4 regions of the Lysobacter gummosus genome follow, and region 2 is predicted to be linked to each of the others. Evidence: riboswitches for the same ligand, from Rfam matches in the RefSeq annotation. Region 2 holds a riboswitch; each other region holds the start of a gene.
The links. Region 2 has a riboswitch for cobalamin ahead of metE (5-methyltetrahydropteroyltriglutamate--homocysteine S-methyltransferase). Riboswitches for the same ligand answer to the same signal wherever they lie in the genome.
Positions count from the first base shown of each region.

Region 1: linked by a shared signal. The riboswitch ahead of LG3211_RS10265 (CoA-acylating methylmalonate-semialdehyde dehydrogenase) and the one ahead of metE (5-methyltetrahydropteroyltriglutamate--homocysteine S-methyltransferase) in region 2 are both predicted to bind cobalamin.
Region 3: linked by a shared signal. The riboswitch ahead of btuB (TonB-dependent vitamin B12 receptor) and the one ahead of metE (5-methyltetrahydropteroyltriglutamate--homocysteine S-methyltransferase) in region 2 are both predicted to bind cobalamin.
Region 4: linked by a shared signal. The riboswitch ahead of btuB (TonB-dependent vitamin B12 receptor) and the one ahead of metE (5-methyltetrahydropteroyltriglutamate--homocysteine S-methyltransferase) in region 2 are both predicted to bind cobalamin.

Region 1 is NZ_CP011131.1:2,467,892-2,470,083, forward strand. It holds gene LG3211_RS25595 (hypothetical protein) at 1-438, shown strand, start outside; gene LG3211_RS25600 (hypothetical protein) at 514-876, opposite strand; cobalamin riboswitch at 881-1,100, shown strand; gene LG3211_RS10265 (CoA-acylating methylmalonate-semialdehyde dehydrogenase) at 1,241-2,192, shown strand, end outside.
Region 2 is NZ_CP011131.1:1,113,520-1,115,711, forward strand. It holds gene metE (5-methyltetrahydropteroyltriglutamate--homocysteine S-methyltransferase) at 1-820, opposite strand, end outside; cobalamin riboswitch at 1,018-1,290, opposite strand; gene LG3211_RS27390 (DUF6053 domain-containing protein) at 1,418-1,597, shown strand; gene LG3211_RS04530 (COG3904 family protein) at 1,726-2,192, shown strand, end outside.
Region 3 is NZ_CP011131.1:4,510,165-4,512,356, reverse strand. It holds gene LG3211_RS18270 (SDR family oxidoreductase) at 71-826, opposite strand; cobalamin riboswitch at 971-1,214, shown strand; gene btuB (TonB-dependent vitamin B12 receptor) at 1,324-2,192, shown strand, end outside.
Region 4 is NZ_CP011131.1:837,135-839,326, reverse strand. It holds gene LG3211_RS03375 (GAF domain-containing protein) at 1-187, shown strand, start outside; gene LG3211_RS03370 (TfoX/Sxy family protein) at 184-642, shown strand; cobalamin riboswitch at 840-1,089, shown strand; gene btuB (TonB-dependent vitamin B12 receptor) at 1,223-2,192, shown strand, end outside.

The DNA of each region.
Region 1 (2,192 bases), 1.4 Mb from region 2:
ATCGCCGACGCGATGCCGTTCAAGCGCGATATCCAGCAGGCACGCGCGCGGCCGCCGCCGCCGGTGCGGTTCAATCCGGCGCTGCACGAGCGGCCCTCGGACCTGGGCAGCGAAGCCACCGGCGATGCCTACAAGGCCGCGCCGATCGCGTTCGAGCCCGCGCCGGGCCTGCAGGGCGAGGCCAGCCGCCGTATCCGTCAGGCGATCGGCGAAGTCGAAGCGGCCCACGGCGGCTGCGAGCGCAAGCGGCTGCGCGAGTTGCTGGCGCCGGCGATCGTGCGCGTGGACGAACTTCAACGCATCGAACGCGCGATGGCGAGCGGCGTCGATCCGATCCGCGCCGAACAGTTGCTGCCGCGTTCGGCCGACATGGCCTACGACCAGGCGCGTCGCGCGATCTGGTACGCGAAACAGCAATTGGCGACGTGCGCGAGCTGACCTGGGCGGCCTGATACACGAGTACCGACGACATCGACTGTTCGTTTGTTCGCCGCGTTGCCGTCGACGGTGCGGTTACGGCGTTGAAGCGCGCACCGTCAATGCGTGCGATTCAAACGAAGTCGGCGCTGAGCGCATCGCGCGAACCATCGGCGTCTGCATGATCGCGACGATGGCGGTGCCGATCTGGCGCCGCAGAGAGGCGATGAACAGGCGCGAGGCGCACATTCGATGCGGCAATGCACGCATCACCATCGATATTAGCGTTTGAGCCGCGATGCACGTCATCGCATCGCTTTGTGATCCGCGTGGTGAATCCACCGCCATTGCAGCCGCGTCGATGCCTTGACGCCGGCCCGCATCCAGCGCTTGCGTCCGCTCTGAACGAACGCGCGCAATGCGCCCGCCGCGATGCGGCTTGTCCGCCCAGGGCCGCAAGCACTACACTTCGCCCGCCACAGGTGCCTTGCACGCCGGTCCATACCGGCGCGCAGGGTGAAACGGGAAGTCGGTGCGGACGTGATCGTCCAATTCCGACGCTGCCCCCGCAACGGTAGGCGAGAACACCCGACGTTGACCACTGCGCTCGCGCGGGAAGGTGTCGGGGTGATGCTTCGGCATCGCTCGCAAGCCCGGAGACCGGCCCGTGGCGGACATCGGGAGATGTCCTCCTCGAGTGTTGCGGCGGGCAACCTGACGGGCTGATTCGATGCGGCGTGCGTTCGCCATCGTTTCGTCTTGTCGCGCGTCTCCGCAACCCTCGCTTTCGCGGGTGTGCGATACGGAGACCACCATGAACGATATGCATCGCGTTGCGACCGAGGTCGCGACGGTCAAGCTTTTGATCGACGGCGAATTCGTCGAATCCCGCAGCACGCAGTGGCGCGACGTCGTCAATCCGGCCACCCAGGCGGTGCTGGCGCGCGTACCGATGGCCACGGCCGAGGAAGTGGACGCGGCGGTGGCTTCGGCCGCACGCGCGTTCAAGACCTGGCGCAAGACCCCGATCGGCGCGCGTGCGCGCATCTTCCTGAAATATCAGCAGCTGATCCGCGAGCACATGAGCGAGCTCGCCGCGATCCTGACCTCCGAGCAGGGCAAGACCTTGCCCGACGCCGAAGGCGACGTGTTCCGCGGCCTGGAAGTGGTCGAACACGCCGCGGCGATCGGCAACCTGCAACTGGGCGAGTTGGCCAACAACGTCGCCGGCGGCGTCGATACCTACACCTTGCTGCAACCGCTGGGCGTGTGCGCGGGCATTACGCCGTTCAATTTCCCGGCGATGATTCCGCTGTGGATGTTCCCGATGGCCATCGCCACCGGCAACACCTTCGTGCTCAAGCCGTCCGAACAGGATCCGCTGGTGACCATGCGCCTGGTCGAGCTGGCGCTGCAGGCCGGCGTTCCCAAGGGCGTGCTCAACGTCGTCCACGGTGGCGAAGATGTGGTCAACGCGATCTGCGATCACGCCGATATCCGCGCGGTGTCGTTCGTCGGTTCGACCAAGGTCGGCACCCACGTGTATCGCCGCGCCTCGCTCGCCGGCAAGCGCGTGCAATGCATGATGGGTGCGAAGAATCACGCCATCGTGCTGCCCGACGCGAACAAGGAGCAAACCCTCAACGCCATGGCCGGCGCCGCGTTCGGCGCGGCCGGGCAGCGTTGCATGGCCGCGTCCACCGCGGTGTTGGTCGGCGAAGCGCGGCAGTGGATTCCGGATCTGGTCGCCAAGGCGCGCACGCTCAAGGTCAACG
Region 2 (2,192 bases):
CCAGTTGCTGCGGCGCGCGCACCAGATCCAGGTGCAGGCCTTCCACCGGCAACTGCGCGGCCAGCGCGGCGTTGTCGCCGAGCGCGCCGAAGTAGGTGGTCAAAAGGCGCTGCGGTGCATCGACTTCGGCCAGCGCGGCGTAGGCGCGGCGGTAGGCGGCGCGGTCGGCGTCGTCCAGGTCCAGCACCAGCGCCGGTTCGTCGATCTGCACCCACTGCGCGCCGGCGGCCTTGAGCTTGGACAGCAACTCGGCGTAGGCGGGCAACAGGTTGTCGAGCAGTTCGCGCGGATCGCCGCCATCGATGCGCTTGCCCAGCTTGAGCAGCGACACCGGGCCCAGCAGCACGGGACGCGCCTCAAGGCCCAGGGCCTGCGCCTGCGCCAGTTCGGCCAGCGGCTTGTCGCCGCGCAGGGCGAAGCGCTGGTTGGCCTCGAACTGCGGCACCAGGTAGTGGTAGTTGGTGTCGAACCACTTGGTCATTTCCAGCGCGCGCAGATCGCGGCGACCGTCCTGCAGGCCGCGGGCGAGGGCGAAGTAACCGGTCAGCGGGTCTTCGTCGAACGCGGCGCGGTGCGAGGCGGGAATCGCGTCGAACAGCACGGTGGTGTCGAGCACGTGGTCGTAGAGCGAGAAGTCGTTGACCGGCACGATGTCGGCGCCGGCCTCGCGCGCGAGCCGCCAATGGCGTTCGCGCAGGGCGGCGGCGGTGGCGTGCAGCGATTGCGCGTCGCTGTCGCCTTTCCAGAACGATTCCAAAGCTTGTTTCAGCTCGCGCCGCGCGCCGATGCGCGGGAAGCCGAGAGGGGTGACGCTGATCATGATGAGTACCTGCGATGCGTGGGCATGACGCAGGGCAACGAAGGAAACCACGGCCACGCCGGCCCGCACGCGTAAGCGCCGGACTCCATCGCGAACCTTGGCTTCGACCTTCGCCCCCGCGGGCGAACCGATCCGCGCCGCGCGGACGGCGTGCGGGCACGCCGTCCGGCGCCACGCGGGCCGGAGTCGGACGGAAGGCGAACCTTCCGGTCGCGGCAGGTCTTCGGGCTCGGGACTTGGAGCGGGAAGTAGAGTTCAGAGGAGTGAGAAACGAGTCGAAGCCGATGCTTTTACTCGTTTCTCACTCCTCTGAACTCTACCCCTCGCTTTTTCCTACTGAGGCCGCTTCCCGGGCATATCGCCCAGTGCCATGGCCCGTTCGTTTCCCATACCGCTGCGGGGCAGCTCCGGATTCGAACCGGATTCCCTCTGGCCGTCGCCGGCGCGAGGCCGTCGATGGCGTGTCCCATCGCTCTATCTTTATGAAGCGATGTTCACCGTAACGGCGCCAAGGTACGCAGGGGGCGGGGCGAAGTCAATCGGCGACTCCCGGCAGGCCGAAGCACGAAGTCTTTTGTAGGAGGGGCTTCAGCCCCGATGCTTTTGGCTCAGATCGCGGTGAACGGATCGAAAAGCATCGGGGCTGAAGCCCCTCCTGCAAAAAACCCGGCGGCACCGGTTGTTTGCGGTTTATGGCCCCTGCGCGGCGGCACGCGCCCGGCGCGGTTTCCGGCGGCTGGCGTTCATCCGCCGCCGACGAAGATGACCTCACCCTGATAGCCGTGACGCCGCGCCTCACGCCGCCGTTGAGCTTGGCGAAGGCTGGGGCTAACGTTTGCACAGGCGCTACGCGCACGGCGCGGACCAGGACGGTCCCGCGCGATCCCGAATCCGGTGGGTGGAACATGTTTTTCGAAAGGACCCCGTTACTGGCTGGCCTGCTCGCATCGTTGCTGTGCGCGCTGGTCCTGACGGCGTGCGCGAAGGATCCGCCGGCGCCGGCGCAGGACGAGTCGGTCACCCTGGGCAGCCAGAACGAGATGCCCAAGGTCGCGCCGGTGCCGCCGAGCGAAGAGGACATCCTCAAGGGCACCTATTGGCCGCCGGCCAAACTCGACGGCGGCGTCGCCCGGATCAGCTGCGAATACGACTACCCGCAATTCGGCGAAGGCCAGCGGCTGACCTCGCTGGAGTTCTTCAGCCTGGTCGATGCGCTGTCGCCGTGCCAGGCGCGCGGGGTGGTGCGGCTGCGTTATCAGGGCAAGATCGGCGCCGGCTTCACCGCGCTGGTGCAGCGGGTCTCGGCGATGGCCACGCGCATGGAAATCCAGACCCGCATCCTGGATATCGACTCCAGCGGCGGTCACGTCGA
Region 3 (2,192 bases), 2.7 Mb from region 2:
AACGCCGGGTCGCATCGATCGCGATCCCGGCGTCCGGAAGAGGGTGCGGCGACCTGCGCCGCGGAGCGGCTCAGATGATCAGCGCGCCCCCATCGACGTCGATCACCGTGCCGGTGACGTAGGCGTTGTCGATCGCGAACAGATAGGCCGAAGCGATTTCGTCCGTGCGGCCGACCCGGCCGACCGGCAGTTTCTCGCCGGCCCGCGCCAGCGCCGACATGCGCGCGAACGGTTCCATGCCGTGGTAGCCGTCGCTGTCGGTCAGGCCTGGGCTGATGGCGTTGACGCGCAGCGGCGCCAATTCGCGCGCCAGCACTTTGACGCTGGCTTCCAGCGCGGCGTTGATCACGGTGCGGGCGAGCGCGCCGGGCGTGGCCTTGCGCGCGACGATGCCGCTGGTCAGGGTCACGCTGCCGTTGCCGCTGAGATAGGGCAGGGCCAGCTGCACGGCCTGGATCGAGCCCCACAGCTTGCGTTCGAACGCCTGCCGCGCCTGATCGAGGTCCAGTTCGGCCAAGGGTCCGGCCGGCGCCGGGGCGCTGGCGGCGATGATCAGGTGGTCGATCCGGCCGGCGCGCTCGAACAGGCGGCGCAGGCTGTCGATGTCGTCCAACTGCGCCTGATGGGTGTCGATACTGGATTTGGCCAGCGGACGCAGCGTGTCGGCGGTGGCGTCCAGCTGCTGCAGATCGGCGCAGGCCAGGGTCAGCTGGCCGCGGCGGCGCGACAGGCGTGCCGACAGGGCGCGGCCGATACCCGACTGCGCGCCGAGGATCAGGCTGCGGACGTTCGGGGCGGGGCTCAGGCGCAAGTCGGTGGCGTTCATCGGCGGGATCGGGTCGCGGCGGGTGAGTGCATCGTCCACGGACTGCGCCCGCGAATGAATCAGACGCGTCTGAAATGTGCCTGAGGGGTCGCGCATGTGCCTCATCGAGGCCCATACCCTGGCGCCGCCACCGGGCGGCACTGTTAAGATGCCCGCGCTCAAGGTGATCGCCGACACAGTCGGGCGATTGAAACGGGAATCCGGTGGCGCGCGGCTCATGCCGAACGCTCAAGCCGGAGCTGCCCCCGCAACGGTAGGCGAGTCAACGTAACGCTCTTGGCCACTGTGCTGATGCACGGGAAGGCGCGTTACGGGAACCGCGATCGGGTGTTCGCACCGATCGCTTCCGCTCGCGAGCCCGGAGACCGGCCCGGAGCGCGAACCGACAGGCGGAGGGCCGTGTCTCGGGAATCCTGCGCTCGCGCCTGCCTCCCTTGCCGCTCTTCGTGTGTCTCGACCTAGTCTGGACCGCGCGGGTGAGGCGCGGCCGTGGAGACCTGCCAGTGATTGCGTCTGTAGTTGCCGTTGCATTTCCGTCGCGCCCCGCGCGGCTTGCCCTGAATACCGCCTTGTGCGCCGCCCTGGCCGGCGCCGCCTTCGGCGCCAGCGCCGATACCGCGGTGGATATCGACCAGGTCGTGGTCACCGCCAGCCGTACCGCCCAGACCCAGGACGCGACCCTGGCCGCGGTGACGGTGATCGATCGCGCCGACATCGAGCGCCTGCAGCCGGCCTCGCTGCCGGACCTGCTGCGCGGCACGCCGGGCGCATCGCTGGCCAACCACGGCGGCGCGGGCAAATCCACCTCGCTGTTCCTGCGAGGCACCGAATCCGATCACGTGCTGGTGCTGGTCGATGGCATCAAGCTCGGCTCGGCCACCAGCGGCGGCGCCTCGCTGCAGGACATTCCGGTCGAACAGATCGAACGCGTGGAAATCGTGCGCGGCCCGTTCTCCAGCCTGTACGGCTCCGAAGCCATCGGCGGCGTGGTCCAGATCTTCACCCGCCGCCCGCAGGGCGCGTTCGCGCCGAACTTCAGTCTGTCGCTGGGCAGCAACCAGACCCATCGCGGCTCCGCCGGCGTCGCCGGCAAGGGCGAGCGCGGCTGGTATTCGATCAACGCCGCGCACGAAGACACCGACGGCATCAACGCCTGCCGCGGCAAGCCCTCGCCGGGCGGCGCGGGCTGTTTCACCAATTCGCCCGATCGCGACGGCTACCGCAACAGCTCGCTGACCGTGCAGGGCGGCTACCGTTTCAGCGAACAATGGGACGCCGAGGCGCGCGTGCTGCGCGCCCAGAGCAACAACCTCTACGACGGCAGCCAGAACAATCAGACCGACGCGGTGCAGCAAGTGGCCGGCGC
Region 4 (2,192 bases), 280 kb from region 2:
GCACGACTTCCCCGGCCACATCGCCTGCGACGCGGCTTCGCGTTCGGAAGTGGTGGTGCCGTTGCTGCGGGGCGAGGAGCTGATCGGCGTGTTCGATCTGGACAGTCCGGTGCCGGAGCGCTTCGACGCCGACGATCAGGCCGGTCTGGAAGCGCTGGCGCGGGTCTACCTGGAGTCGCTGGCATGACCGCCGCCCCCAAGATGCGCAACATCGGCCCCAAGAGCGCGGCCTGGCTGCGCCAGGTCGGTCTGCGCACGCACGAGGACATCGCCGCGATCGGCACCGTCGAAGCCTTCATGCGGGTCAAGCGCGCCGGCTTCAAACCGACCTTGAACCTGCTGTACGCGATCGAAGGCGCGCTGCTGGACTGCCACTGGCAGGAGATCAGCGAAGAACGCCGCCAGGAACTGATCCTGGCCGCTGAGGCGGCGACGGCGCTGCTGCCGGCGCCGCGCAACAAGCCGGCGGCCGCGCCGGTGCATACGACGATGCATGCGCAGGAAGAGCGGTTCGATGAGCCAACCGCGTTCGACGCTGGCCACGATCGCGACGACAACGACCGAGACGACGGCAGCGACCGCGACGGTCCGTCGGACGACGACGGGCACGGTTCGCACGACGCGGACGATCGCAACGACTGATCCAAGTCGGTCGCGGGTTCGCGGTGCGGCAGGTTGGGCCGCGCGCCCTCATCCGCCCCTTCGGGGCACCTTCTCCCGCAGGCGGGGTGAGCGGACGCCGCTTGCGAGCCATTGGCTCGCGCGTCCGCGAACGCCCGAACGCCATGCGTTCGGGCCGGGGCGGGGTTGGCCCAGGCGCCCCGCCCCCACATCGCGTACACTGCGCCCCGCTTCGAGGTGACCCCACGGCTACGCCGCCGGGGTTGAAACGGGAAGCCGGTGACGCGCTCAGGTCCGGTCGGACGATCCGACCCGCCCCGCCCATTCCGGCACTGCCCCCGCAACGGTAAGCAAGTCAGGTCGCGGCCACCGCCACTGTGCACAGGCATGGGAAGGCGCCGCGCCCGGGAGTCGATCGCATCGGCTGCGCTTGCGAGTCCGGAGACCGGCCTCGGTGCGCCACAGGTTGCGATGCGGAGGGCATTGCGGCGGCTGCAGCGCCTTTGCGCGCTCGTTTCGCTGCCCGCACGTCCTTTCCCCGCCGCCGCTCATCAGCCGTTGTCGCCACGCGCTGGATCGCGCGTGCGTTGGAGTCATACACATGCGTTGCCTGAATCTGTCCCTCGCCATTGCCTGCGCCCTGCCGGCCACCGCCCTCGCCGCGCCCGCCGGCGACGCCACCGATCTCGATCAGGTCGTGGTCACCGCCAACCGCACCGCGGTCAGCGTCAACGACCTGCTGACCCCGGTCGAGGTGCTGGACCGCGCCGACATCGAACGCAGCCAGGCGCGCGATCTCAACGATCTGCTGCGCGGCCGCGCCGGCATCACCATCGCCAACCAGGGCGGCGCCGGCAAGCTGACCACGCTGTTCCTGCGCGGCAGCGAATCCGACCACGTGCTGGTGCTGGTGGACGGCATCCGCATCGGCTCGCCGACCTCGGGCCTGGCCGCGCTGCAGGATCTGCCGCTGGAACTGATCGACCGCATCGAAATCGTGCGCGGCCCGCGTTCGAGCCTGTATGGCGCCGACGCCATCGGCGGTGTGATCCAGGTGTTCACCCGTCGCGAACAGCAGGGCTTCGCCCCGCGCGTGCACGTCGGCGGCGGCAGCGACGGCGCCATCGAATACGGCAGCGGCTTCGGCGGCCGTGGCGGTCACGGCTGGTTCGGCGCCGACTACAGCTTCCGCAAGACCCAGGGCATCAACGCCTGCCGCGGCGCCGGCTTCCCGGTGCTCGCCGGCTGCTTCACCGACGAGCCCGATCGCGACGGCTACGAGAGCCACGCACTGTCGCTGCGCGGCGGCGTCGAGATCAACGAGCAGTGGAGCATCGAAGGCCAGGCGCTGCGCGCGGAAGGCCGGAACGATTACGACGGCAGCTTCGTCAACTACTCCGAGACCGTGCAGCAGGTGATCGGCGGCAAGCTCAACTGGAAGCCGTCGGAAAAAGTGAAGGTGCAGTTGAGCGCGGGGCGCAATGTCGACAGCTCGGACAACTTCCTGAGCGCGCTGGCGATGGGGTTCTTCAAGACCGACCGCGATAGCGCGACGCTTCAAGCGGATTTCA